Regions from separate parts of the Paenibacillus sp. GYB003 genome, predicted to be linked through region 2. Evidence: riboswitches for the same ligand, from Rfam matches in the RefSeq annotation. Region 2 holds a riboswitch; each other region holds the start of a gene.
What was found. Region 2 has a riboswitch for cyclic di-GMP ahead of PV407_RS22945 (Ig-like domain-containing protein). Riboswitches for the same ligand answer to the same signal wherever they lie in the genome.

Region 1 (7,362 bases), on a different contig from region 2:
CAGTCCGTTATGCGTTTCGATGGCAGCATATGCCTTATCGCCAACGTCCGCGACAAATACGTTATTCACGGCATAATGATTATCGCAGTTGAAATAGACGGTAGCATGGTCGTAATTCGGCGCGCCGTTCGCCCGAACGAATTTGAAGTAGCAGTTGCGGACAACCGCCTCTCGCGAGCCGCTTCCGTTCAACACGACGGTATTGATGCCGGATGCCGTTTCGAACCGGACGTTGTCGATCGTAACGCCCTCGAATCGGAAAGCCATAACCGCAAACTGCGCCCCCGCATTCGCCCCCGCTTGCACATACCCCGTCGTGTTGTTCGTTCCGTTCTGGTCGATGCATATTTGGGAAATCGATACGTTCTTCAACATCGTCGAATTGCTCTGCGGCCCGAAAACCGTCAAGTAGTTGCCTGCATCGGGCTTTACTTTGACGATTGCATTGCGGCTTCCCGTTACATGCACGTTGCTGCGAAGCACGATCCGTCTTGTCATCGTCGGGGAGACAATATACGTACCCGGCGGGAAATATACCGTACCGCCGTCCTTCTTCCCGGACACGAAATCGATCGCGGCCTGGATCGCATCGGTGTCGTCCGCATTGCCGTCGCCGCGTGCGCCGAACCACGATACTTGCACGATGCCATCGGTGACGACCCGCTTCAGTCTATGGCCGGCAGCCGTCACCAATACGGTTCCTCCGTTGTCGGCAGAGTTCGTGTCCGAGGCATCGTATCGAAAAAAGCCTTCCTTTCCGCCGTCAAGTACGTAATATGCCGCGGATGCGCATACGTCCGTCATCGACCGAATGTCCGCAACAAACATCGCTGCGCACGTTTCCGCATCAGGTATCGGAGCGCACCCGCCTCCGCCGTATACGACGGCTGTTACCGAATTTCCGAACACCCCGTCCGCCGCCCCGCTTATCGAGCTGGAAAACAAGGCGCCAGCCCCCGCCATACCCAGCGAAGCAAGCAGCTTTCTTCTTGTCTGATCCATCGCTGCACCTCCAGGCAACATTGAAATTATTTTTGCTTTTCCTCGGCGATCGCTTTCTCAGCTTCTTCCGCCGATTTGCGGAGCGCCGTATTCAGGTCGGTTTTGCCGGTTACAACGTCGACGATATTCGGGGTCAGCTTGCCTTCGACAAGCAGTTGGTACTTCGATTTTTTGGCCATCGGCGCGAATTCGTTGTAGAAGACGGCTTGCCAGTTTTTGTCCTTGAAGGCGGATTCCGAACCATAAGCTTTTTTGACCGCAGCCTCGTCGATGACGGGCATGATGCCTTTCTTCGAGTACGACATTTGGATGTCGGCGCCGGTCAAATACGCGATCGCCTCCATTGCCGCTTCTTTGTTTTTGGCCGAGCTCGTAACGCCCATCACGACCGGCGCCGCCTGAGAGCCCACTTTCGGCTTTTCCTTGAACGTCGGCAGCGAGACGAGGTCCCACTCGATTTTTTCCATATCTTTCGGCACGATGAACGGAAATTGCGAATTGAATACAAACATCGCCAGCTCCTGCGAGTTCGTCAGCTCCAGCCGGTACGGAATCCGCTTCAGCTCGGTCGCCCTCGCCTTATATCCTTCGTCTTCGGCCGGGGCAAGAAACAATGTCCGAATCAACTGCTTCCAGGCGTCGTCCTGAAACGTCGGCTTATCCGTGACCGGATCGGTATAGGGCTTGGACAGCTGGTTCGAACCAAGTATGTGGGCCGGCGAAGCCGCCAAGCCGATGTATTGCCGGTCGCCTTCGCGCCGGGTTACTTTTTTCGCCAGCTCCAGCGCATCGTCCCAAGTCATCCCGTCTTTCGGATACGGCACGCCGAATTGGTTGAATATCCCTTTGTTATAAAACAACACCTGATTCATGTTCGTGATCGGCAATCCGTACAGCTTGCCGTCGCCGGACGAACGGATACCGTCGATTAACGTCGGCTCGAATTTGGTTAAATCGACTTGCCGCGTCTTGGCCAGCTCCGTCATGTCGTACTGCATATTGACGTTTGTTACGAGCTGGAAAAAGTACGGAGCGGATGCGTACAGCACGTCGATTTGCTGCCCTTGGGCAAGAAGCTCGGGAAGCGTCTGTCCCGCTTTGGACTGAACATACCGGATCGTCCAATTCGGGAACTTTTTTCGCAGTGCGTTTCCGTACAAATCGTTAAAGGCTTCTTCCGAATCGCCGCTGTTCGTATGAAACACGATTTCAAGCGGCTTGTCCGTATCGATCTTGGATGGCGCCGGTCCGGCCTCTTTCGGGTTCGCGTCGCCGGCGTTGCCGCCCGAGCTTCCTCCGCAAGAAGACAGCAGCGCGATCAGCGCAGTTCCGGCAGCTATGGCCGATACCTTTCTGTTCAACATAGTCGTCCTCCGTTCGTTCCGAAGTGGCGAATTGCAATATCACTTTCCGCCTGCATGGTGTTCGCGTTTTCGATTGAAGACAGCCAGTCATCATCGTATTGAATGCCGGGCATCCCCCCTTTCGCGGCAAAGCGCGTCAATTGTTCTGCAACCGCTTCCATACGGTAGCAATCGATTTCCGACCGGCTGAAAAGACGGCCATGGCCGTTATCGACTTCCCTCTTATCCGTTATGGATTTCGCGGGTCGATTGGCGCACCGTCAAAGTCGGCTCCATCGTTTCGTGCGTCCATGCTCCGTCTTCGTCCCCATCCGCCCGTTCCGTAGCAGCGCCCGGAAGCAGCAGTTCCAGCGAGCGGTCGACAAGCCGATCGATCGAAGGACCGACCGTCGTGGGCGGAATATCGAACATCTCCATCTCCGGTACGTCATCGTAAACGATGAGCGACATATCGTCCGGAATGTGCAAGCGATGCCGCTTCAACAGCCGGTTAAGCCAGACGAGCGTACCTTGGCAATCGACGACTAGCGCGGACGGCCTGTCCGACTTGTCGATGAACGCTTCGAATGCCTGTTCCTTCGAAGATTCGGTCGAATTGACAATGAAATCCGGACGGTAATTCAGCCCGAATTCCGTGATCCCTTGCATATAGCCGTTGAATTTGTCCAATGACGGGTAACCGACAAACCCGATCGAACGGTGCCCTAGTTCCGCCAAATAGCGTACGGCTTCGTATATCCCGCCTCTTCGGTTGATTTCGATCGAATGAGCCCCTTCCATCTTTCCTCCGCCAAGCAAAATCATTTTTCCGTCGAATCGTTCCGCCTCCTTGATAAAGTCGAACGAAGGGACCCAGTCGATGAAGCCGGTCCAATAGACGACGTAATCGACCATCAACTGATTGAAGCTGCGAAGCGCTTCTACCGGATCGGCCATCGTCATGATGACATCGTAGCCTCGTTTTTTGCCCTCTTTATGCAACGCCAGACTCAAATTGTAAAAGAAAAGCCCTTCCATTCTCGGCCAAATAAGACCGATATAATTCGTTTTTTTACGAATCAGCCGTTTGGCCGCCACATTCGGAACATAGTTCATCTGCCTCGCGATATCGGCGATTTTTTGCCTCATCTTCTCGCTGACGCCGGCTTCGTTGTTGAGAGCGCGGGATACGGTCGAATGCGTGACGCCTGCGGCTCTCGCAATATCTTTGATAGTAACCATCGTTTTCCAAGCCTCCGCAGCTTCTGTACAATTTCAAAATAGCACACGTTTGCGTAATAATCAATCCATTGCTTAATATAAAGGCATAAATATACTCACACGTTTGTTTGTATTTTCTCCTGCGCCTTATGGACCGATCCAAAACCGTTTGACGGCGCCGCCGTCCTCCTCCGTATATTCCGACTCGAATACGCCCCCGTTTTTCAATATCGTTTTTTCCGAGCCGACGTTGTTCCGGTCGCAGCAGACGAGAACGTCGGAAATGCCGAGTTCCCTCGCCTTTTGCAGCGCAAGCGCAAGCAGAGCGGTCGCGTACCCTTTCCGCCGCGCGGACGGACGAATGCCGTAGCCGATATGCCCGCCGCTGTTCAGCAGCTTCCGGTTCAGCCGATGGCGAATGTTCGTTACGCCCGCGACTTCGTTCCTCCCGTCGATCAGCCAGTACGTCGAATGCGGCACCCAATTCGGGTCGTCGAGCTTTTCCTCGCTGTCCTGCGAAAACAAATAGTCGAGCATCGCCGCGAAATCGGACGGGTCTCTTGCGATCACCCACGGCACCATCTTTTCCCCGCTCCCCAGCCATTCGTTATAAAACGATAGGTAAGCGTCGCGGTATTCGGCGGACGGCCTTACAAGTCGCAGCTCGTTTCCCATCGGACTTTTCCTCCCGAACGTAAATTTCAGTTCTTAACCATACCGGAGCAACGAAAATTATATTTTACAATAACTCTCAGAAATATAAAACACAAGACCTATCGATTCTCAATGGAAAACGTAGTATATTCTGAATAGATTGACAATTGAATACTTCGTACGATAATAGCAAACCCACTGAAAAGTGGCGACGCAAAGCTACAGGGGCTAAAGCGGGCCGATCTGCCGCCGCGATGCCAGCCAGCTGCCGAATACGACGGAAGCCTCCGTCTATCTTTCTATTTATGGATTTATTAAAGTGGACGGAGGCTTTTTGCGTTTTCTGCCAAGACATTGAAAGGGGGGATGCGCCGCTCGCGTTAAAAACGCCATAATACGGAGGAGGAACAAGCAGCCGGGAAAATCCGTTTTCCGGACAAGCCGCCAGGCGACGGCCTGGCCTAAAACAAGGGAGGGATATTCATATGAAAATTCATGCAAGCGTACAGCCGTCGCATCTTCGGAGCCATATCGCGGGAGCGGCCGATCATCTCGCCAACGAGTCTGACGAGCTTCGCAAATGTTCGCCGGAGCAAGTGCTTTACGACGAGTATGTCAAAGCGGGATCGCCTCACGGACCGGTTCTTTACGCCGTCAAAGGCGAGCATTGGAACGGCGTAAGTCCCCGCTTCCTGGAATTTCTCAACAAGTTTACCTTCACGCGCGAGATGATGGGATATGCCGAGTGCGGCTACGGAATTCAGCGGCATCGTACGTTCATGCGTAATCTGATTATCAGTGAACACGAGCTTGAAGACCGCCGGGCCGGCAATGGGCTTGACATCGATGTCGGATGCCTGGCGATGACCACGAGAATGGCGATGTACGATCTGGCCAAAATCGCGATCCGCCATTCCCGGGAGCTGCATCCCGGCAAAAAACCGGTCGCGCTTGTGCCTACTCCGTCGTGGGACTACAGGGGGATTTTCAAGGATGTCGGATTTGACATCGTCTATCTTCCGATTCGTCCCAAACACGGATGGCTCCCCGATCTGAACGAGTGGGACTCGGTCGTCCAGGAGCTCAGACAGCGCCGCGACGTCCATATCGGTATTGCGGTGAGCAATCCGCAGCACAACCCGACCGGAATGCAATGGCCGACGGATGCAACCGCCTATTTGCTCCGGCTTTGCGCGGAGGAATCGGGATATTTGCTGATCGACGACGCCTATTACAACGTCCACGACCCGCGTGTTCCGGTGGTCAACACCTTGAAAAGCGTATTGAATCTGTTTGACGAGAATGAAGGCGATAACCCTATCGTGCAATCCGGAATGTTCGAGAGATGGATGGCGACCCGACCTTTCGGCAAACAGTTCAGCTGCAACACGATGGGTGTCGCCGCGATTACAACTTCGCCCATGCTGCTGCGCCGGTTGGCCCGGGAGTCGTGGATAAACCGGTACCACTGCAACACTCACAACGCCGAAGTGATGTGCGCATGGCTTGCAACCCGGGAAGCCGCCGAATGGACATTGGAAACCGGGATGTTCTACACCCGCCAGAAGGAGCGCGTGCGACAAAAGCTGGTCGAGGCAATGGGCTGGCCGAACGAGAGCGTTTGCGTCGGTCCCTCGACCTCCTACATGCTATTCGAGGTGCCGAAAGTATATCAAGCGCTCGAAAACGGCATCGACCTGTTCCGCGACGACTTGTTTTATGCCACGGGTACGCTTTTATGCGCATCGCTCTTCAATCAGGCTGCGCCTGCGCCGTATGTGCGCCTTCATCTGGGCAGCCATTACGACGTGATCGACGAGTTTCTGCGGCGCTGGCAGGTCGCCGGCCTCCATTACTGCCAGTCCGATCGGTTTCCCGGCAAGGCGGCATTGTTCGAGCCGCTTCAAAAACAGGAATTCCGCCCGTTGGTCATGTCGTAGCTCTTAGTACCCCGGAACCGATTGCGGAGATATTCTCATATCCATGGAGGAGACGAAAATGGAACGCTTGCTTCCTTTTCCTTCATAAAGGAGCGGAACATTCAATGATGAAACGACTAGTCAGAAGCGTGTTGGCGGACAAGCTGACCATTCTTAGGGAACCGGGGCGCCCGGATATCGGCCTGGTCGGTCCGGTTCGACTTCCCGTTCAATTGGACGATCGGGAAATAATGTTCCAGTGGTACGCATGGTTAAAGATCGAGAAAAGCATGCTGCAAAAAGAAGATCTTCTCGCCGTGCTTCCCCAGATGAATCTCGCGTCCTATCAGCAATCCTCCGTATTAGTCTACGGCGATTTCGCCAACGCGGAGCAAACGCTCGTTCGGATGCACAGTATTTGCCATACGGGAGATATATTCGGCAGCAAGCGGTGCGATTGCGGCTTTCAATTGCGGCGTTCCATGTCCATGATGGTGAACAACGGAAGCGGTGCCCTGTTCTATCTGGCCGACCACGAAGGACGCGGAATTGGTTTATTCGCCAAATCTTTGACGTACGTGCTTCAAGAAGAAGGGTACGATACGGTGGAAGCCAATGTCGCACTAGGGTTTTCGGACGATCACCGCTCCTATGACGAAGCGATACGGGTGCTTCGCTACTTGCGGCCCAAGCCCGTGACCCTGATTACGAACAATCCTAAAAAATTGCAATCGTTGCAAGAACAAGGGCTGTCCACCAACGATCATTACCCGATTTGGGGAAAGCCGTCCAAATACAATAGACGTTATTTGGCAACCAAAATTGCCAAATCGGGCCATCTCCCCCCCGGCATACAGATGCAAAGCCTGGATCACGGATCGTGAGGGGGGTAACGGGAATGAAGACGGACGAGCCTTTTATGAAGATCGCACTCGATCTGGCGGCAACCTGCAAAGGAAAAACATCGCCGAATCCCGTTGTCGGCGCCGTTTTGGTCAAAGAAGGACAAATTGTCGGCACGGGAGTCCATCGAAAGGCGGGTGAACCCCACGCCGAGGTACACGCCTTCCGCATGGCCGGCGAGCATGCCAAAGACGCTACCTTGTATGTTACGCTGGAACCGTGCTCCCATTACGGGAAAACGCCGCCCTGCGCAGAGCTTATTTGCGGCTCTGGAGTCCGTCGCGTAGTTGCGGCCATGGAGGATCCGAATCCTCTTGTGG
Region 2 (7,362 bases):
CTCCGACGACGAGACGCTGCACGTAAATGCCCGGCGTATGGATCGCGTCCGGGTCCAGCTCCCCGATCTCGACCAGCTGCTCGACCTCGGCGATCGTCACGCCCCCCGCCGCGGCCATGAGCGGATTGAAATTGCGGGCCGTCTTCCGGTAAACGACGTTGCCGCCGCGGTCCGCCTTCCAGCCGCGAATGAGGCTGAAGTCCGCTTTCAGCGCGTGCTCGAGCAAATAAGTGCGGCCGCCGAACTGCCGCACCTCCCGGCCTTCGGCGATCGGCGTGCCGACGCCCGCAGGCGTGTAAAACGCCGGGATTCCGGCGCCGCCGGCCCGAATGCGTTCGGCGAGCGTGCCCTGCGGCACGAGCTCCACCTCCAGCTCCCCGGACAGCATTTGCCGCTCGAATTCTTTGTTTTCGCCGACGTACGACCCGATGATTTTGCCGATTTGCTTGCGCCGAAGCAGCAGGCCGAGCCCCCAATCGTCGATGCCGCAATTGTTCGAAATGACCGTCAACCGCTTCACGTCCGATTCGGCGAGCGCCAAAATCAAATGTTCCGGAATGCCGACCAATCCGAACCCCCCGACCATGACGGTCGCGCCGTCGCGTATGTCGGAAACCGCTTCCCCATAGGCGGCGTATACCGGCTTGCGCATGGAATCACTCCTTTACTAGCTGACTGCGACTTATTGCTAAGCAATAATCGTGCCAACCGAAGGAAGCGCGACAAAACGGACTTTTGCGCGACGGCGGCGGCGGGCGGCGCATGCGTTTTCCGCAAACCCGGAACGCGGCGTACAACATTTCGGAACGATGAAGCATCCGAATGCGGCTTCCCGCAAATGCCGCCGGCCGGAAGCGGCTGCGCTCGATTCGCTTGTTTGCATGCACCCGCCGCGGCAACGGCAGCAAATAAAAAGAGGCGGAAGACTTGCCCCCGCCTCATTCGCCGAATCGTGTCCAAGCGGCCGGCGCGCCGACCCCGCCATTGTCCGGCAACCCTCGTCGCCGCTTCATTCGTTATTGCCGGAACTGCGACACGCCGACGACGTTTCCTTCCAAATCGGTGAAGCGAAAATCGGAATGGTCCGACCGGACCGTCGAAACTGTCTCATGGTATCTTTAACACCTTCCGAGCCTGGTGCCAAGCGATACCATTGTCCCCAAGCCCTCGCATTGCGGACACAAGCCCTCAGGGTCATTGAATGAATAAGCGTTGGAATACCCGACGTATGGTTCACCGGCCCGAGCAAAGAGAAGTCTGAGCAACGCGTAGATATCGGTAATGGTACCTACCGTTGAACGTGAGTTGCCACCCAGACGTTTCTGATTGATAATAATTGGCTCAGATAAGTTGGCTTACGGTCCACATCGGGTTGGCCGTATTTTGGCAGTCGATTGCGGGCCAAGTCGGTACATGTTTCGTTGAGCTGCCGTTTCGCCTCAGCTGCAATTGTATCGAATATAAGTGAAGATTTTCCACAATGGAATGCTTTGGAATCGTGATGGAAATGTTTTTGAGATTATTTTCCCTCGCGCCTTCAATAACGATCTTGTTCTTCATGTTTACCCTCATCGTTCACGTTATGGATGAATGCCTGTGCATGTTGAATACTGTACTCAAAGAATCCCGTCCAGTAGTCTACTAGTCCAGGCTCTTCTGCAGGTGAGCCACCTTCCTTTTTCGGAAGCGTGCGCATGAATCGATGGATGCTATTTAAATTCTCAAGCCGTTTTTAACCAAGCATCTCTTATTAAGATGCTGGCTCGTAAGAACCTATCGACAAATCACGAAAAAGAAGAAAGCAAACACCTTCCCAAAGGAAATTGTGTTTGCTTTCTTTCGTCAATCAAGCTTTTCTTTTTCTGAACATGAGGACCAAGCCAGCGCACAAGGCGATGAGTCCTGCAAGTCCCAAGTTGAAGAGATTTGTTGAAGTATTCGGCAGTTGGTTGCCACCCTTTGCCCCGACTGGTACATTGGAATCTCCTCCGACGTTTTCATCGCTTGGAGATTGCGCTCCATCGTTCTCTCCGGACGAGGAGTCACCTCCAGATTGAGGCGGAGATGTCGAGTTGTCTCCCGGTCCTCCCGTATCCGTATCGTCACCCGGATCAGTAGGGTTCGTGCCATTACCTGGATTTGTTGGGTTGGTGCCGTTCCCTAGATCCGTCGGGTTCGTTCCGTTGCCCGGATCCGTTGGATTCGTTCCATTCCCTGGATTTGTTGGGTTGGTACTGTTGCCCGGATCAGTAGGGTTCGTACCGTTCCCTGGGTCTGTCGGATTCGTGCCATCCCCAGGATTTGTTGGAGGTGTACTCGGCTCTGTTACTCGAACAGTAACCGTAACCTCGGTCTTGTTACCCTTTCCGTCATCCACAATGACAGTGAAGCTGTCTTCGCCGACAAAGTCAGGATTAGGAGTATACTTCCAGCTTCCATCTGGATTCACAATGACAGTTCCGTTCCCCGGTTGCTTGCCCGGAGTATACGTTAATGGATCTCCATCCGGATCCGTTCCGTAAACATCGCCCGTTACGGATGTACCTTTGTCCGTCGTCACTTCTTTATCAGGAGATACTGGAGGTTGATTTGTTGGTGGTGGAGTCGTTGGTTCCGTTACTACAACGATAATTTCAACCTCAGTTTTACCTCCCTTGCCATCGTCAACGATAACCGTGAAGCTATCTTCACCGACAAAATTTGGATCAGGAGTATACTTCCAGCTTCCGTCCGGATTCACAATGACGGTTCCGTTCCCCGGTTGCTTGCCAGGGGTATACGTCAATGGATCACCATCCGGGTCGGTGCCATACACATCACCTGTCACGGAAGTGCCTTTTTCTGTCGTTACTTCTTTACCAGAAGATACTGGAGGGTTATTCGGCTTATCCTTTACGTCCACCGTTATCGTCGATGTGGTGTATCCGCCATTTCTGTCACTTACTATGACCGTGAAAATATCCGGACCGACATAGCCCGGATCCGGCACGTACTCCCACGTTCCGTCGGAATTGACGACTACCGTACCGTGCTTCGGATCACTTTCGATGGCGTACGCAAGCGTATCTCCATCCGGATCGCTTCCATAGACACTGCCCGTTACCGATGTATCCTTCTGCGTCGTTACGTCGTAATTTTTGGTCACCGGCGGGTTATTCGGCGGCTCCTTTACGTTGACCGTCACCGTTGAGGTGGAGGTTCCACCTTTGCCATCTTCGACTATGACCGTGAAGGTATCTTCACCGACAAAATTTGGATCAGGAGTATACCTCCACGTTCCATCCGGATTGACGGTTACCGTACCATTTTTAGGAGCGGTTCCTTGGGCGAACGTTAGCGTATCGCCGTTTGCGTCCACGCCGTACACGCTTCCGGTTGCGGTTGTGCCTTTCCATGTTGTTTCTTCGAAATTCGGTGCGATCGGCGGACGATTCACTTCGACCGTAACGCCGTTGGATTTCCGGGTTTCATGATCCCCTGACAACAAATTGTCGTACTCCACAGTTGCTTGGTTGGAGACGGCAGTCGTTTTGTATTTCGAGAGGATTTTTACTTTAAATTGGACCGTTGTCCCGTCAGGTAAGACGTCGACGTTCGGGATTCTGCCTGCTTGGCTTCCATTCGCTCCGTTGCCTAAGCGAACGACTACCCGATTTTCACTTGCCAGAAACTCACCCTGGTCATCTCCCGCTGCATCCGTAAGTTTCCCGCTGTTAGGTCCGGATACGATTTCTAGGGAGCCGGGGATGTATTCTGTTCCGTCGGGGATAAGGTCCGTAAATAATGTGTTGCTTGTCTCGTCCCCTCCATCATTTATAAAGTTGACCGTATAGGTTAAAACATCTGCTTCCTGTACATTATCAGCGGGGTCTACGGACTTTGTTACAACACCACACGGCTCTGTGCCTAGGAATATGTCATCCAAGAAATTACCAGTATTCGGAGCTCCAGCGACACTTCCAACTGATTCGAAACCAAATCGCGTTACGGTTTGACTCTCAGGAACTTTATAAGTCCCACGATACTCCACCCATCCTTGGGAAGTGTGAGTTTTTATTGTTTCAACAACAGGTAGTTTACTTGGATCAGTTGTACTTGAGCCTATTCTGACAGCCATGGTATCGAACCCATGCACCTGGTTTAGATATACAGCTCTGTGTGATAGTCGCCAACTAATGGTTTGTCCCGGTATTGTTTGGACATCCTGATACAATTGACCAAATTCATAAGCGTTCAATTCCACAAACTGTTCTCCATCTGGAACATCAGTTATATGATATTTGTTATTAATATTAGGATGTATGCCAAGTTTAGTTGGTGACGCAAATTCAATACTTCCTGAACTATCAGTAGTTTCCCAGCCAGGTACAAAGTCATCATAAATCGTCTTCCATTGAACACCATCATGACGGACAGAATTACTAGGGGGATTCAACAAGTCAGGGTCTTCAAAACTACCGTTAATTAATGCAACTCTATTCCCGCAAGGAAACTGAGATGGATCTGCATGTGCTGTTTGGTTCCCAAGCGGCGCTAGTGGCAGCCAATTGCTGACGATTAAAGCTGTAGCTGCTGTGATGGCGGCCCGTTTCATTAACCGCAAGTTCATTTTTTCGACCTCCAGTTCAATTCACTTTCGGTGTCTTTTTTCTAAACCTGCCAGCATTAAAGTTAGCCGATAGTATTACACATTCGAGATTTTTTTCATAAGTGACTCTATCGGCTTGCCATTGTAAAGGGAGGCATTATGTATCCTTCATTCGCCTCAACTGCACCAACTGTTATAATTTCCTCTATAACCTCTTCCCTCCATGATGTTTAATTTTTACCTATAGACAAAGCTAAGAGCTCCGGCTATCATTTGCTCAAAATTTTAAGCATCTTAAAAAAAAGTAGGCCTGTGTCCAAAAACAGACGGAGGCCTCCGTCGTATTCGGCAGCTGGCTGGCGGTAGCATTTGCATTGCTCAGCAAATCCGTTAGCCCCTATAGCTTTGCGTCCCCACTTTTCAATGGGTTTGCCATGTCGTACGAGCAGTTAAATAGTTGAAAATTTTAACATAACTTAAAAGTATAATATAAAATAATTATAAATTAGGTACTTCAGACTCATTTTTTGTAGTTATTTCTTTCTATTTGTTGTTTTTAGGAAAAATATGATGATAAAAGAGCGCCGGTCAACCTATTTTATTAAAACCTTTGTTTTGTTATAAAAACAAGAGAGCTGCCCGATGAGGACAGCTTGTCTTACCCGCCTATTCTTTAAAACTCCTCATGATCCTGCTCAAAGAATCCCATTAGCTTCAATGTATTGGCCATACTTTCGGTTCCCTCAAGTATCTTCCTGCGGATCAAGCCATAGCGGAAGAACAACAACGTCTCCTTGTAAGAGTATCCCTGCATGAACCTGTAATCGACAGCCTTCTTTGCGTCTGGATCCCGAATTAAAGTGAATGCCCTCCAGAGCTGATGCGCGTAGAACCGATACCGTTGATACACCCAGCGTTGCTTTTCAATCAGAATTGTAGCATTGGCTGTCTTGACCGCGTACAGATCCTCCTGATCGATTCGACGAGCTACCTCGCCGTCAATTATCGTCTGCTTCAAGCTTAAGCGTATTGCGAATTGTCCGCGCTACGCTTTTTTTGATTTATTGTGTACCGACGTGGATACGAAAAAGATCATCGTTGATCGATTGGGACAATTCAATATCCGGACATCTGCACATATAATTCAGAAGAATTAAAAAACGCGGGAGGGAATTTGGATGACAGACGCTTTTGTGGAGCGCTCATTGGATGAAGTTCGATTTTGGTCTCGAATCATGAAGGAGCATTCTCTTTTTTTAAAATTGGGATTTCGATGTGAAGACACGCAACTGATCTATGAAGCCAATTACTTTTATGGTGTTTTCGAATCAATCGAGAACAGGGCCAATGCATTTACGATCGGAACGGACCCTCAAACGATCCGAAAATTTAATGAAGAAATTTATAATGCCGTTTCACACATTTGGGCTTTTAAACGAAAAGTGCTTGGATTGATTTTGACGTGTCAGCTGCCAGGGGCAAATAATTTCCCTTTGCTGGTCGATCATGTAAGCAGGGAGGCGAACTATTTCAGAAATCGGTTGGCTGAGCTTAATTCGGGTAGGTTGGAGCCGTTGCCCGACGCCATTATTGACGAAAACGTTTTTTTTCTGAGAATTATGGCCGATCATGCCAAATTCATCAGTCATTTGCTTGATCCTTCCGAACGGAAGCTTGTCGAGCAAGCAAACGATTTCAGCCACGATTTCGATCAATTGTTGTTTCAAGCAAGAGATTTAGAATCCATGCGACCCCAATCGCAGACCGTACCACTTCTTGATCAATTCCTCGACCAAAACAGAGTTTCGGTTACATCTCTTCGTGACTTCAAAAGGACAGCACGTGATTTAATTGAGGCATGCCGTATAAAGAGCATCATTCATCCCCTTTTGGCCGATCATGTGTTTCGTGAAGCTGAACGTTTCCTATTCATTATTGACCTATTTGAAAATAGTTTGTGTGGAAAGCCAGTGAAATCGATGCAAGAACTCATATTTGAATAATCATAGAGGATGATGGCCAAACTGCCCTTTCGTATTAAGGTATTCAGGATCATCCTATGGCGGATCAGGTTTGTCACGGAACGGCTATCGCCAAAAACAGAGTTTGAACCTTTTCTATAGTAGCGTAAAGTTAGTCGAGAGAAAAAGTCGGTTGTGTATAACAACTTGCAGCAAGGGGAAAGAGGCGCTTGGGTAAGCATAATCGCTTATATTTGATTATCCGTATTAAAATTAACGATAGGATACTTGTTTTTTTCCGAAGCGCTACAGGCAGATGGATTAAATAATACGACCGACATTATTGCTTCCGTAGCTGTATTGATTGGCCTTCGAATCTCAAGGAGACCGCCGGATCAAAATCATAAATACGGCCGCTTTCGGGCAGAGACGACTGCTACTTTAATTGCATCGCTTATTATGGCGGCTGCAGGAATTCAAGTTTTGGTTCAAGCCGTAATGACCTTTTTCGAAGACACGATTCGTATACCGGGCATGGTAACAGCGTGGACGGCGCTTGTTTGTGGGATTGTAATGTTTGTGGTTTATAGATATAACCTAAAACTGGCAAAACGGACGAATAGTAGTGCAGTGATGGCAGCTGCACAGGATAATCGTTCTGATGCATTCGTTAGTTTAGAGGCATTTGTAGGAATACTTGGTGCCCAATTCGGTTTGAACTGGCTCGATCCGTTCGCGGCCACGGCTGTCGGAGTCATAATCTGTAAGACTGCGTATGAAATATTCCGCGATGCGATTCATTCTTTATCCGAC
Region 3 (7,362 bases), on a different contig from region 2:
GGCACACCCGCATGACCGCCCTTGCCTTGGACACTGATATCGAAACGATCGACCGACGCCGTCATGGGCCCAGTCCGTATCCCTACAGTACCCACGGGAAGTTCCGGGTTATTGTGCATCCCGAATACCGCGCTGACTCCTTCCAAGGCGCCCGCTTCGATGACCGCGCGGGCGCCGACAGCCAGCTCTTCCGCCGGCTGGAACAACAGGCGGACGGTACCGTGCAGTTCGTCCGCTCGCGCCTGCAGCAGCTCCGCCGCCCCGATGATTGCGGCCGTATGAAAATCGTGGCCGCAGGCGTGCATCTTTCCGGGAACCTTTGAGGCAAACGGCAAGCCCGTCTGTTCCGCGACGGGGAGCGCGTCAATATCGGCGCGAAGCAGGATCGTCGGTCCCGGCCTCGCCCCCTTCACCTCCGCCAATACACCGGTAGGCAGCCTCAGGTCGAGAAGCCGAACGCACGCTTCCTCCAGCCAGGTTCGAATCCGTGCCGTCGTCTCGTATTCTTCGTTCGACAGTTCGGGATATTGGTGCAGCTCCCTCCGCATGGCAACCAGCTTCGGTTGCAAGGATACGGACTGCTCACGGAAATAATTCGCGCTCAAGGTCATGTCACGCAGCTCCTTTCTCCAGTGGCTGTAAACATCAGTTCACATGAACGACAAGCTCCTCGAAGCTTCGTCTCCCCGGAGTCGGCTTCCATTCAACACGCCCCTCAACCAGCTCCAGACGTTCGTACTTGTCCAAAAGCGTTTGCAAAGCAATCGCGCCCTCTCTCCGCGCCAGAGGTGCGCCGAGGCAGAAGTGGACCCCTTGTCCGAACGACAAATGGGGATTTTTGCCGCGGGTAATATCGAACGTATCCGGATCCGGATCGGAAAATACGTCAGGATCCCGATTGGCGGACGCAATCCAGGCTGCCACCGAATCTCCCCGTTTCAAAAGATGCCCCTTGTACTCGATGTCTTCCCCGACGATCCGATGTCGCAGCTGGACGGAGGGCTCGAAACGCAGAATCTCTTCAATGGCGGACTCCAACCATTCGGGTTGAGCTCGAAGCAGCGCTTGCTGCTCCGGGTATCGGGCCACCAGGTAAGCTGAATTCGCAATCAAGTTCGTCGTGGTTTCGTGACCGGCCTCGAGAATGAGCACACACATGTTCACAAGTTCATCCTCGGACATCCGGTCTTCTTCATGCGTGGCTCGGATCAACCCGCTCAGCAGATCTAATTTCGGATTTCGAGATCGTTCACGCACCAGGTCCCGACAGTAATCGCGAATCTCTATCATGGCTTGGTTCGCTTGTACAAGCGCCTCCTTGGACGGGTTGTGATCGACCGCAGGCAGCAAGTTTCTCGACCATTCCTTGATCAGCTCGCGATCTGCCGCAGGGGCACCGAACAATTCGGCGATCACGATTATCGGCAGCTGGTAGGCATACCGGTGAAACAGGTCGAACGTCTCGCCCGGTTCGATCTCTTGAAGAAGATAGGATGCAATTTCGCGAATTCTCGGTTCCAACCGTTTGGCGATGCTCGGGGTGAAGGCTTGGTTGACCAGCGAACGAAGGCGAGTATGATCCGGCGGATCGCGAAACGCCATCATGTTCTGCATCGACTGTTGAAGAGCCCGCAATTGGTCCGGGGCCGGCGGAATCTGTTCCGCCGGTAATACCTTCGTCAGGTCCTTGACGAACCTTCTGTCCCGAAACGCCCACAAGACATCCTCGTAGGAGGTAAAATGCCACGTCGTATAGTTACGTCCCCAATGATCCGTCTTCGATTCTTTTAAAATCGGACAGTGGGTCCTGATCTTCTTAAAGACGGCGTACCTGTCCCGTTGGAAATCGGCCGACATGGGATTGAATTCAATACTTTGATCAATATGTTGTCTCATCAAAACTCCCCTTCCAAAAGTTTTAGTGAGCCCATTCAAGCTTCTGCCTTATGAGTCCCCCCTGTTGTCATTTCGTCTTTATGGCGTGAACAATAAACTTACGGTAAAAGTTAACGGATCGAGGATGCTCCATACATGCCAAGTAGGATTTGGAGAATGCCTGCCAACGGGCATTCCCGCCGATCACCCTTTCAAAAAACCTCCATCCGGAAACCATAAGGATAACAGACGGAGGTTCATCCGCCGTTCAGGCAACTGGCCGGCATCTCGGTTGGTTTTCCGACCGCATTAGCCCCTGTAGTTTTACGTCGCCACTTTTCATTGGTTTGCCTTTATTCCGATGGTTCGGCATTAAACTGCCAAGTTTTCCCGAAAATTCAAAGCTTAGGGATCCGGCTCATCCGATCGACCTTAAAGCCAGCATGGCCGTTTCGGCGAACAAGGAAGCGCTGACGGCCAGAGCCTCTTCGTTCAACGTAAATCGCGGACGGTGCCGCTGTTCGGTCCCCCCGTTCCCATCCAAATGAAGCAGCCGGGCACCCGCTCCCGGTACAGGGAGAAATCTTCGCCTCCCATCGCAGCTTCGATGACCGCGTGAACATCATTTCGCGTGAATGATAAGCTCCTTCAAGTAACGCTTTCCCGGATAAGATATCCACTCCACTTGCTCGTGAACCCGATCCAGTCGTGAGTACTTGTCAAGTAACGTTTGCAAAGCGATCATCCCCTCTTTCCGTGCAAGTGGTGCACCCAAACAAAAGTGAATCCCCTGTCCGAATGACAAGTGGGGATTTTTATCGCGGGTAATGTCGAACGAATCGGGGGCGAAGAAAACCTCGGGATCCCGATTCGCAGAGACAATCCATCCGCTGACTAAATCTCCGCGTTTTAGCATGTGGCCCTTATACTCTATGTCCTCCCCGACTGTGCGATGCCGTAGATGGGCAGGCGGCTCGAAACGCAGAATCTCTTCAATGGCGGACTCCATCCATTTAGGCTGGGCGCGAAGCAATGTTTGCTGCTCGGGATATTGGGTCATTAAATAAACGGAATTTGCAAGCAAATTCATCGTCGTTTCGTGACCGGCTTCAAGAATGAGGATACACATATCCAAAAGTTCATCCACGGACATGCGATCGCCTTCATGGGTAGCTCGAATCAACTCGCTTAGCAGATCGTCCTTGGGATTCCGAGACCGATCTTCTACTAGGCCGCGACAGTAATCGCGAAACTCGAGCGCGGCTTGGTTCCCTTTCACAAGCGTCTCCTTGGATGGCTTGTAATCGATTGTGCGTGTTAAGAAAGCCGACCAGTCCTTAATGAGGTCACGATCTTCTACGGGAGAGCCCAGCAATTCGGCGATCACGATTACCGGCAACGGGAATGAAAAATTGCGCACCAGGTCAAAAGTCGCCCCGGGTTCAAACCCATTAAGAAGATGGGATGAAATTTCTCGAATTCGCGGCTCTAACTGTTCGGCAATCCGTGGAGTGAATGCTTTGTTGACCAGCGAACGAAGACGGGTGTGATCAGGCGGATCGCGATATAGCATTACGTTCTTTAGAGTCCGGTCCAGAGCCCGTATATCTTCGGGTACCGGCGGAATCTGTTCCGCGGGCAGGACCTTCTTGAGCTCTGTTACGAACCTTTTGTCCCGAAACATCAACATAACATCTTCATAGGTAGTAAAATGCCATCTGGTAAAGGGACGTCCTCCGATATCCGTCTCCGACTCTTTATAGATCAGAGAATGGGCCCTCATCTCTTTAAAAACGGCGTGTCTGTCTTGCAGGAATGCAGACGACTTCGGATTAAACGGAAAAGTTTGCAAAGACATCATGATTTCCCCTCCGTTACGAAATTTCGAAATCTGTCCTTGCCGTCATCATAGGAAGACATTTGTCATAAGGGCTTCTTGGCCCGGACAATGAATTTGTTCACAAAGCAAACCGACTGCGGATGCTCCATACATTCCAGGTAGGCTTTGGAGAATGACTGCCATTGTTCGGGACCGCCGAGCACCCTTTCAAAAAACGCGGAAGCATTACGGAATCGGGCATGCATCAGCTCCAGCATAGCGGCTCGGCTTTCCCCCCAAGACTCCAGATTTTCGATCCGCCAGGTAACGGATGTGAGTCCGGACTCGGAAAGCAGGCAAGGGATCTTCCGGCCAACATGGAGATCGATCTCCCGAACCGCCGCCAATTTCTGCAATCCTTCTGCCACCACGGGCGTTTGCGGATACAAATTATAGAGGAGACCGTCCGAATCGATCACCACGAGTGTGCCGCCGGGCTTGAGAACCCGTGCCAACTCGGCGACGAGTCTGCTCAAACTTTCCGAATCCTGGTGTTGAAAGACGAACCGGCAAAGGACGAGATCGAACCGACAGTCGGGATAGTTCAACTGCTTCAGATCCTGTTCCTCGAAGGCAAGGTTCGGGATGTCCTTGCCCGCATCCCGAGCTTTTGCGAGCAGGGATGCCGTGTAATCGCAGCCGATCACCCGGGAGGCGGGAAAACGATTGGCCAGGTAGCGGCTCACGACCCCCGACCCGCATCCGGCGTCCAGCACGAGAGCGCCATCCTGTACTTCGACATCCCGCAGCTCCTTGCGATAATCGTACAAGATAAGGGATTGTCGCTCCAGCCGTTCGAATTCTTGGTCGTGCTCCAACACGTAGCTCATAACTTCCCTCCTGTATATGTAGGAATCGGTCTACTCCGTCCCTCGTCTGTACGATCAAGACCCGGCATAATCGTTTCTCTGCGTCAGGCGGAGCCCTAACTTCTTGTCATCCGACATCGCCGACATATCACGAATCAATCGTTCGATCATCGTTTCGACCGGCAAAAACGTAAACCCATTCGATCGGGCTACGTCGTTCGACAATTTGAACGTTTCGCTTATGCAAAAGGGAGATTTCTCCGGTCCGTCACCAAAAATCGGGGGACACCCAACAAGTCGCCTATTTTCCGCGACAGCTGTTCCGAATCCAGCCATCCCGTATTGCTCGCGTTGACGGGTCCTTTAAAATCGGAATTCGTGCCCGCATATTCGAGAAATTCGGCTAATTCCGCGGCGGAGACGAAACTGACCGGCGATGAGCCGACAAGACTGATAGGCTCGCAGTTTACAATTTTATGGACATGAAACATGAACCGGCCCGTATAATCGTCCTCGTGACTAATGACAAACGGAGGGCGGACGGCCACGACGGGAAAAGTAGCATTTTGATACAAATAGGCTTCGGCCTGACGCTTTCCCTCTTTGTACATAGCTCGGTCCGTCGATAAACCGTACATAAACCGGTCCATCGTCAAATCGACCTTGTAATCGATCGGATCGAACGCCCTCTCGTCGAGTATTTCTTCCCTCCCGTCGTAGACTGCCATCGTGGAAGTGAACACGTATCGGTTTACCCGGCCTGTAAACAAATCAACGGCGATTTTGGCATCCTGGGCGTTGAAGGCAATCTGATCGTAGATCACATCATAGCTGCGTCCGCTAAATGCGCCCTTCATCGAATCCCAGTCGCTTCTGTCGACAATCGCATGCCGAACCTTTTTTTTCAGCTCGTCAAGCTTTTGAAAGCCCCGCGTCGCTACCGTAACTTCATGACCATCGTCAACCAATCTGCGCACCAGTTGTTTACCGAAGAAACGACTGCCGCCAAGCACGAGTATGTTCATTGCGCCATATCCAGCCTTTTTGCTATTGCCGCTGCCGACCGGACTTGCATATGTCCGTTTACTAAGCGGCTTTGACGGGTCCTGATCTTCTTAAAGACGGCATACTTGTCCCGTTGGAAACCAGCCGACATCGTATGGAATTCAACGCTAGGTTCGACTTGCCGCCCCATCGCTATTCTCCTTCCCAAAGTTCCGGTCGAATCCGGTATCCGGTCCAACGCCTTCGATCTTCTGCCGGAGATGCTGCAGAAACTGCCCGCACACCCATCCGTCCAAAATCCGGTGATCCATGGACAGGCAAATGTTCACCTTATCGCGCTCGACCAGCATGCGTTCGACGATGGCCGGACGTTTCACAATCGCTTCGACCGATAAAATCGCGGCCTGCGGATAATTGATGATCGGCGCCGAAAGAACGGATCCGAAGGAGCCGGTGTTGTTGACGGTAAAAGTCCCCCCGCTCAGATCGTCCGCCGTCAATCGGCCTTCTCGGGCTTTCCTTGCCAAGCCGTGCACCGCTCGGGCGAGACCGGTTATATCCATGCGATCGGCATTCCGAATGACGGGAGCGAACAGCGCCCGGTCGGCGGCCACGGCGATCGAGAGATTAATCTCTTTCCTCAGGACGATGCGATCCCCGGCCCACTGCGAATTGACGATCGGGAATTCCTTCAACGATTCGGCTACCGCTTTGAGGAAAAACGGGAAATACGTCAGCGCGATACCTTCCGTCCGCAGAAATTCGTCCTTGATCGCCTGACGGGCCCGCACCAGGTTCGTCGCGTCGCATTCGAGCATCATCCAGGCATGAGGAATTTCACGCTTGCTCTGCGTCATACGTTGAGCGATCGCTTTGCGAACGGGTGTAACCGGTATCGTTTCGTCCGTTTCGCTGAGGCCCCGTGGAGACGGAGCGGCCCCGGCCGACGAAACTGCGGCCGATGGCGCCCCCCTCTCGAGGAACTCCAAAACATCGCTGCGCGTGATGCGTCCGGAGCGGCCCGTTCCTTGCAGCCGAGACGGATCCAGGCCGTGCTCTTGAATCAGCTTCCACACGGCCGGCGAGTAAACCGGCTCCGTTCGCGCCGGGACGGCTTCGCCGAGCCCGCTGTCCGCCATCGCGGAGAGTAACGCCTCTTGGCCGGCGTCCGCCGACTCGGCCGATCCGCTATCCGCTTCGATTCGGCATATGACGGCTCCGGCTTCCACGGTTTCCCCTTCGGACGCAACGATCTCGGTCACGATTCCGCTCAAGACCGAAGGCACCTCCGCGCTCACTTTGTCGGTCGTCACTTCGCACAGGGGATCGTACTTGTTCACCTGTTCCCCGACCCGGACGAGCCATCGGACGATCGTCCCTTCCGTTACGCTTTCGCCCAATTGAGGCATCGTGATCGATTCAGCCATGCGCCCGCACCAAGCTCTCCCCTGGCGTCCCGCTTGCATCCGTTCGGCTGCGAAGCACCAGTCGATCCGCCCACATCGACGTGTAGGGCTCCGCCAGCTGCACCAGATTACGGTTGAACTCCCGGCAGCGCACCATCCGGACTTCTTCCCCGTCGAAGGAGCTAACCGGCAAAGCCGCTTTATCGTGCTCGCCCTCCGACTCCACGAGCGGAAAAAATCCGTAATTCAGCAAGAGCGTATCCAGTCGGAACCGGATCGTCGGACCTGTGACGATTTCGTGCCCTTCCCCGGCTTCCTTATGGAAGAAATAATGAAGAATCACCATCAGGCGAACGAGTTCTTCGGTCAACGTCCGGTCCGTCCGGAG
Region 4 (7,362 bases), on a different contig from region 2:
CGCGGAAACGACCTTGTAGCCGTCCTTGACCTGCTTCCCGTCCGCCTTGACGATGACCGACTCCGGAATGAACTCGAGTCCGGCGTTCGGGAACGTGTCCGTGACAACGACGTTGTCCATGCTGTACTTGCCGTTATCGTCCGGATTTTTGTCGCCGTTGATTGTAATGAGCCACGTCGTCGTTTTGTTTTTATAATCCGCGGCTCCGTTTTCCTTCCGCAGGACGCGGCTTCTTTGGGTCGAGGTCGTCACTTCCTTGAATTCTCCGTCCGAAACGACCTTGTTCGTCACTTTTTTCCCTTCGGCAGCCGTGCGATCGATCGGCTTCGTTTTGTATTCGATCGTATACGCCGAATCGACATCTTTGTTGAACTGCAGCGTAAACCCGTTCCCCGTCGCGGTTGCCGAGTATTCGGACGCAGGAACCTGCTCCGTCGTCGCTCCTTTGTACACCTTGAGCGAATCGGGAATCCACTCGTGTACGGCGCTGAATTGGTCCGTTATAACGGCCTTTTCCTTCGGCACTTTACGCTCGCTGAAGTTGTATTTGACCGTCCACGTTACGATCCCGGTTGTCGAGTCGGCCTTGTACGATTTGGCCAAAAATTCGCCGCGCTGCACGGTTACCTCTGCGGTCGTTTTCGCATCCGTCATGCCTTCGCCCGACAGCACGGCCGTGTTGACGAATTTCGTTTGCTCGCCCGCAATGCGCGTCGCAAAGCGCACTCCGTAAGCTTTGCCGATCGTCTCGTCGCGGAACGCCAGCTTAAACCCGCTTCCGCTCGTTTCGACCGTATAAGCGCCTTTCTCGACCGGATTGCCGGGCACGGTCGTACCGTCTCCGTTCACCTGCAATTGATAAACCTCAATCGAGTCCGCAATCAATTCCAATCCGGCCGGCAGCGTGTCGGTGACGACCGCCCGCTTGATCTTGTCCAGCGATTTGTTGATCTGGATGTTCCAGTCGATCCGGTTTTTGTCGCTCGGATTTTGCTGCCCTTGCTTGTCGATCGGCTTTCCGCCCGGAGGCTTCAGGTGAACGATGACGGTTTGGACGCCGCCGTTTACCGGCACGGCGATAACGACCTCCGTGCTGCCTTTGACGATTTCTTCCTTAAATTCCGTGCGAATTTCCAGCTTGCCGCTTACGTTCGAATGAGTCTCCACATACTCGTTGAATGTAATGACGACTTTGCCGTCCCGGCTTACCGTAAACCGTCCGACCGTATCCTGGCCGGAAACGAGCGGTTCGTCGATGTCCGTAAAAATGTCAAACTGCGGCGGCAGCTCGAACGCGAACGTGCTTCCTTCTTTGTAGCCGTGACCGTTCGGAAGCGTCCATTCGTAAGCCAGATTGACGGCCGCTCCTATGTCCAGCGTGCTGTCCGGATTGTATACGGCGTCGATCACGGTGCCGTTCTGGTCGGTCAGCACGACCCGGGTCAAAATGCTCCCGGAATTCGCCGCAGGCTTTGCAGGCGCTGCAGGCGCATAAACGGCATTCGTGACTTGCCCGTAAACGGATTGTTGCACGCTTTCCGACGCGCCGGCGTTCCCCCAGACGGAAGCGCCGAACACCGTCTGAACCAGCAGCAGCAGCGCAAAAACGATTCCACTTGTTTTCTTCTTCATAGTTTCTCCATCGGTCTCCCCATCACCCTAATCTATCGTGCGCATAACGGGCATCGCCTCGTACGATTGGCGTGCCGACAAGGAGCTTTCGATCATTCACCTCCGCTTCTCACTTCTGGCGCACGACCCGGCTTCCGTTTTTCCGTCACCGATCAAGCTGGGCTTCTTGCAGTATACCCCCAGAAACTATACATTTTCTGAACAAACTGGAATAAGCCTTGGACGCGATGTCCAAGGCTGACGTTGATCTTATGGTTAATAATATTTGACCGCCGCATACCGGCCGGCGTCTTTGACCATCTCGAAAGCCGTGCCGCTTCCTTTCCAGCCGGCATCGACCGTCGTATCGACGGTGACCCATGCACCGTTCAAATACACTTCGTTCCACGCATGATACGCTTCGACGTATTCCGACGTTCCCATGACCAGCTTCGCCGGAATATCAACGCTCCTCAGCATGGCGGCGAACAGCGAAGCGTAGCCGTAGCATATATCTTTTCCTTCCGCAATCGTTCGGTCGATATCGGGGATATAATCCGCGAGATCGGAGGAAGCGAGCGCGTCGTCGTACCGGATCGTTCCGATCACGTATTCGTATACGGCCTGCACTTTTTCCGAATCGGTGGCGGACGTTTTTGTCAATTCCTTCGCAATTTGAACGGCGCGGCTCGTTTCGCTCCATTCGACGTTTTGCACGGAATTCAAGTAAACGTCTTCGGCTTGCGCGAGCTCGAGCTTTACCGTTGCTTCCCGCACCACTTTGTACTTGGTGCCGCCGACTTGTTCGAGGACGGAAATCGTATAATCGCCGTTGCCCATCTGCAGCGGAAACGATTGCTCTCTTTTGTCCGGCGGCAGCCGGTACGTATATTTAGTTTGCTCCTTCGCGATCATCAGCTTCGTTTTGACATCGGCATTTACGTCGTACCGGATCGTGACGATGCCGTCGTTCACGCGCTCCAAGCCGAGCCAATCGTCCGATTGCACCGCTTGTACGATCGGCGCGCACCATAGAAGCGCGAACATTGCGACAACGGCAAGCAAAACGTTGCGCATGTATAAAACTCCCTTCGGCGGCCAGGCTGCCATTGACGGTCGTCAGAAGGCCCTGTAGCTTTGCGTCCTTGCCTTTCGACAAGTTTGCCATTATCGTATTAGAGTTTCACCGATTCGGAGCGGGGGATTGTCCGAAAAAAAAGAAAAAAAGCGTAATCGTTCGGTAGCTGGCTGCCATTGACGAATCAAGAAGGCCCTGTAGCTTTGCGCCCTTGCCTTTCGACAAGTTTGCCGTTATCGTGACATGCTTTTGCATGAACTATCATACCAAATATATCAATTCCTATCAAGCACAAAATGTCGGCCTATTTGTCATATCGCGCGCCCCCCGCTGCTACCGTATTTGAAAAAACGCGACGACGATCGCCAGGCCGGCGATTCCCGAAACGACGTAAACGAGCGTAAGCCGGGTCCAATTCCCTTTCGTCCTGCGTTCGTAGCCGGGATTCCCCTCTTTGTTTTCCTTCGACATCCCTATCGCGACCGTCGCGACGCCGGCGAACATCGAGAAGAAAATAATGATCCAAACATATAACGATTGCGCCATAACGCACTGCCTCCTTGTTCGCATCGGAAACGAAACGCGCTTCCATCCTTCCCTATCATCTTAAATCGAGTTCGCCGAAAAGGGACCGTCCAATCGGTCGGGAATTGTCCCATCCACTTTTCAACAAATCGAAACAAGATGTTCACGAAGCTGCAACAATCGCCGTTCGCCTCGCGGCCGAATTGCCGGTACGATGAAGATGCCGCCTTGGCGGCACGATAATAGATCGCTTACCAAGGGGTGTCGTTCATGTGGAGGCCGGATCGCGACAGCAAAACGCCGTTGTATCGGCAAATCGCGGACTATATGGAGCAGCGCATATCGTTCGGCGAGCTGCCGCCGGGCAGCATCCTCCCGTCCGAACGGAAGCTGGCGGAGCAGCTCGGCGTCAACCGCAGCACCGTCGTGCAGGCTTACGACGATTTGCGCGCTTCGGGAATGATCGAAAGCGCGACCGGAAGCGGGACCCGCGTCAGCCAACATAAATGGGGAATGGCCCAGAAGCATCCCCCCAACTGGAGCCGCTACGTCGAGGGCGGCACCTTTTTGCCGAACTTGCCGCTGATGCGCCGCATTCGCGAATCGATCCGGAGAGGCGATCCGGCCGTCAACTTCGCCAGCGGGGAGCTTGCCCCGGAATTGTCGCCGAACGAAGCGATACGCGGCTTGATGGCCGGGCGTCCGTTCCGGGAACAGATGGGATACGGCGATCCCCAAGGATACGGCAAGCTGAGGATCGCTTTGGCATCGTTTTTGCGGGAGCATCGGGGCATTCGCGCCACGGACGATTCCATCCTCGTTACGTCGGGCTCGCAGCAGTCGTTGTATTTGATTACGCAATGCTTGCTCAGTCCCGGGGACGCCATCGCCATCGAAAATCCGTCCTACTGCTACTCGCTTCCGATGTTTCAATCCGCGGGACTCCGGTTGTTCGGACTGCCGGTCGACAAGCGCGGCGTCGACCCGGAGCATATCCAGTCGCTGTACCAGAAGCACCGCATCCGCATGGTGTTTCTGAACCCGATCTTTCAAAACCCGACGGGGACCGTTGTCGACGAGGAGCGAAAGAAGGAGCTCGTCGCCTGCTGCGAGCGGCTCGGCATTCCGATCGTCGAGGACGACCCGTTCGGCTTGACGTCGTTGAACGAAGACCGTCAGCCGCTGCCGATGAAAGCGGCGGATCCGAACGGAACCGTGCTGTACGTCGGGTCGCTGTCCAAAATCGCCGCATCCGGCCTGCGCATCGGCTGGATCGTCGCCCCCCAATCCGTCATCAACCGATTGGCGGACGCCCGCGAGCAAATGGATTTCGGCTTGAGCGTCTTCCCCCAATGGATTGCCGCGCATTTTTTGGAGTCGCGCGATTTGCGGCCGCACTTGATGCGGCTAAGGGCCGCCCTCCGCAGCCGGAGAGACGTTATGGCGGAGGCGCTGCGGCGGGAGCTCTCGGGCGAGATCGCTTTCGACCTGCCGGAGGGCGGCTTGAATCTTTGGTGCAAAGTCCGCCGGCCGGTTCACGATTTTGCGCTGCTGGAAAACGGAATCAAGAAAGGGGTTCTGTTCGTCCCGGGGAGCGTGTACGGCTCCGAGTCGGGCTTCGTCCGGCTGACGTACGCCAGGCCGCGGACGGAGGATATCGAGCCGGGGATTGCGAAATTCGCGGAGGCGCTTAGGCTGACGCTTGGAACATAGCGCCAGGCTTTGTAAGTCACGGACAGCCCTCTCGTTAACCCGAATGCGCGTTCCTCCCTATGGTACCTCAAACGTCAGCCCGCTGAGTATGACTCGTATGGGCCATCGGGGACGTTCCGCTCGCTCGTCCGCATGACTCATTGGGGCTATATACGGCATTGGCGGATGAATGGTATGATTATGAATTGATAAAGGAGGGGAACCGTGATGCAGAAATGGATTATGGCCGTCTTGTTTTTCGGAGCATGCGCCTTCGGCATCGTCATGCTGACCGTAAGCGCCGTAACGGACAAGCCGGAGAAGGAGCAGGAAGCGAAGGGGCCGTCGATGCCGAGCGTAACGCTGGACCAGGCCGCAGCCGAAGCCATCTACAAGCAGTCCTGCGTCGCCTGTCACGGCAATCAGCTGGAAGGCAAAGTGGGGCCGAATTTGCAGAAGGTCGGAACAAAGCTGACGAACGAACAGCTCTACAAGCTCGTCTTGAACGGCAAAGGGGGGATGCCCGCTTTCAAAAGCTCCCTGAAGGAAGAAGAAGTCGCCAATCTGGCGTTATGGCTGGCCCAGCATAAATAAGGACGGAAGCCCGGTTCCGGTTCGGAATCGGGCTTTTCCTTTCGCGGCTATCGTACGGCCTTGTCGTTCCAATCGACTTTGTAGTCGTACATCCATCGGTTCGATCCTTTACTCGCCGATTTCAGGAACAGCGGCATCATCAAATCGCGGAAAAACACTTGCACCGGATGGGTCGCATGCTTGCGCTGCCCGATCCGCCTCGAATACTGCACGATCCGCTCGACCCTGTCGCGGCGCGCATGTTGAAACTCGGCGAAAGCGAGCTGCATGTTCGGGATGTCGCGAATGCACTTGGCCAGCACGATCGCATCCTCGAGCGCCATCGAAGCGCCCTGCCCGGCATTGGGCGACGTCGCGTGGACGGCATCGCCGAGCAGGACGACCGACTTGTCGTGCCAGACGGATAGCGGCGGCATATCGTAGATCGGGTAAGCGCCGATCTCGTCCTTCGTCGATCGAACGATTTCCGGAATCGGATCGATATCGTCTTCGTATAAGCCGTTGATCGTTTTGCGCCACTCCGCTTGCGGAATGCTTTGCAGCTCCCGCCGGGACGGCTCTCCGGGATAGTCCATGTTGCCGAACCAGTATACTTCTTCGCCGTTTCGGACCGAATAGCCGAAAAACGCCCGTTTTCCGAATACCATCGTCTGGGTGCCCGGTTCGCAAGCGATCGAATCGCTCTTCAAAAAACCGCCGAAGCTAATCAGTCCCGTATAGGACGGCGCGGGCGCGGCCGGCATCACGATCTTCCGCACGCGGGAATTAATGCCGTCGCAGCCGACCAGAAAATCGCCGGATGCGGTCGAACCGTCCTCGAAAGTAACGTCGACGCGGCGAAGCTCGTTCGCATCGACGCTTTTCAGCCGTTTGCCGTATTCGATCGAAATCCCCTGACGCAGCGCTTCCTCGCGCAGCGCCTTGTGCAGCATCCCTCTCTTGATCGTGTAGCCTTGAGGCTCTCCCGCCGTTTCGCCGACAATGCCGAGCAGCTTGCCTTTCCCGCTGTACATCTTCATCGCATGCATCGGAATGCCTTCCCGGCGAATTTGGTCGTCCATCCCCAATTCCTTCAGCACCTGCAATCCGTTCCGAGCCAAATGAAGAAACAATCCGGAATAATCGTCGGCTCGCGCCTCCGCTTCGTAAACGACGGAGTCGATCCCCGCCTTTTTCAGAAAAAGAGCCGTTGCCGGGCCGGCGATGCCGCAGCCGATAATGACCGCTTTTTTCGGATTGCCGATGGTTGCCATCCGCCATCATCCTTTCTCGAGCTTCATATAGTTTAATTAAACTATATTGTTTAAACTATACAAAGTCAACTACTATTTCACAAACTAATCAAAACGGGCTATAATGAGGATATGCTTTTATCGCGTTAAGGAGCTGAAACGCATGCCCAAACCGAAACGGAGCAACTTGCTCGCTTTGGCCATCTTGTCGCTGCTGCACGAACGGCCCATGCATCCTTACGAACTCGGGGTTACGATGCGCCAACGGGGAATGTCCGACAGCATCAAGCTGAACACCGGCTCGCTATACGCCGTGTTCGACTCGTTAATGAAACATAACTGGATCCAGCCGATCGCAACGGAGCGGGAAGGCAAACATCCGGAGCGGACGATTTACGAGCCGACCGCGGCAGGGAAGGCGGAATTTTTCGACTGGCTGCACGAATTGTTGCGTACGCCCGCGAAGGAATATCCGCAGTTTGCGGCCGGACTTTCGTTTTTGGGGCATTTGAAGCCGCGGGTGGCGCTCGATCTGCTGAAGCAAAGGGCCGAAGCGCTTGCCGAGCAAATTCATGGCGCCCGAACTTCCGTGGAGGAAACGTTGGCGATGGGGATCGACCGCGTGTTCGT

Region 1: it holds a riboswitch for cyclic di-GMP, as region 2 does, so the genes downstream of both, PV407_RS20095 (pyridoxal phosphate-dependent aminotransferase) here and PV407_RS22945 (Ig-like domain-containing protein) in region 2, are expected to answer to the same signal.
Region 3: it holds a riboswitch for cyclic di-GMP, as region 2 does, so the genes downstream of both, PV407_RS26915 (cytochrome P450) here and PV407_RS22945 (Ig-like domain-containing protein) in region 2, are expected to answer to the same signal.
Region 4: it holds a riboswitch for cyclic di-GMP, as region 2 does, so the genes downstream of both, PV407_RS27015 (transglutaminase-like domain-containing protein) here and PV407_RS22945 (Ig-like domain-containing protein) in region 2, are expected to answer to the same signal.

The regions. Positions count from the first base shown of each region.
Region 1 covers NZ_JARBDC010000064.1:7,526-14,887, reverse strand. The annotation lists gene PV407_RS20120 (glycosyl hydrolase family 28-related protein) at 1-1,002, opposite strand, end outside; gene PV407_RS20115 (ABC transporter substrate-binding protein) at 1,029-2,366, opposite strand; gene PV407_RS20110 (hypothetical protein) at 2,360-2,527, opposite strand; gene PV407_RS20105 (LacI family DNA-binding transcriptional regulator) at 2,589-3,587, opposite strand; gene PV407_RS20100 (GNAT family N-acetyltransferase) at 3,714-4,241, opposite strand; cyclic di-GMP riboswitch class I at 4,399-4,493, shown strand; gene PV407_RS20095 (pyridoxal phosphate-dependent aminotransferase) at 4,817-6,160, shown strand; gene PV407_RS20090 (GTP cyclohydrolase II) at 6,265-7,023, shown strand; gene ribD (bifunctional diaminohydroxyphosphoribosylaminopyrimidine deaminase/5-amino-6-(5-phosphoribosylamino)uracil reductase RibD) at 7,038-7,362, shown strand, end outside.
Region 2 covers NZ_JARBDC010000069.1:301,351-308,712, forward strand. The annotation lists gene PV407_RS22935 (CoA transferase subunit A) at 1-652, opposite strand, end outside; partial or broken gene PV407_RS22940 (excinuclease ABC subunit UvrA) at 1,143-1,572, opposite strand; gene PV407_RS22945 (Ig-like domain-containing protein) at 1,847-4,609, opposite strand; cyclic di-GMP riboswitch class I at 4,933-5,032, opposite strand; gene PV407_RS22950 (hypothetical protein) at 5,262-5,606, opposite strand; gene PV407_RS22955 (DUF2935 domain-containing protein) at 5,767-6,591, shown strand; partial or broken gene PV407_RS22960 (cation diffusion facilitator family transporter) at 6,745-7,362, shown strand, end outside.
Region 3 covers NZ_JARBDC010000085.1:12,142-19,503, reverse strand. The annotation lists gene PV407_RS26920 (amidohydrolase) at 1-611, opposite strand, end outside; gene PV407_RS26915 (cytochrome P450) at 646-1,896, opposite strand; cyclic di-GMP riboswitch class I at 2,144-2,237, opposite strand; partial or broken gene PV407_RS26910 (M20/M25/M40 family metallo-hydrolase) at 2,294-2,490, opposite strand; gene PV407_RS26905 (cytochrome P450) at 2,498-3,736, opposite strand; gene PV407_RS26900 (class I SAM-dependent methyltransferase) at 3,799-4,584, opposite strand; gene PV407_RS26895 (NAD-dependent epimerase/dehydratase family protein) at 4,803-5,588, opposite strand; gene PV407_RS26890 (dihydrolipoamide acetyltransferase family protein) at 5,736-6,995, opposite strand; gene PV407_RS26885 (hypothetical protein) at 6,988-7,362, opposite strand, start outside.
Region 4 covers NZ_JARBDC010000085.1:36,512-43,873, reverse strand. The annotation lists gene PV407_RS27020 (collagen binding domain-containing protein) at 1-1,632, opposite strand, end outside; gene PV407_RS27015 (transglutaminase-like domain-containing protein) at 1,888-2,688, opposite strand; cyclic di-GMP riboswitch class I at 2,702-2,787, opposite strand; cyclic di-GMP riboswitch class I at 2,848-2,931, opposite strand; gene PV407_RS27010 (hypothetical protein) at 3,023-3,235, opposite strand; gene PV407_RS27005 (aminotransferase-like domain-containing protein) at 3,485-4,927, shown strand; gene PV407_RS27000 (c-type cytochrome) at 5,135-5,500, shown strand; gene PV407_RS26995 (FAD-dependent oxidoreductase) at 5,548-6,753, opposite strand; gene PV407_RS26990 (PadR family transcriptional regulator) at 6,896-7,362, shown strand, end outside.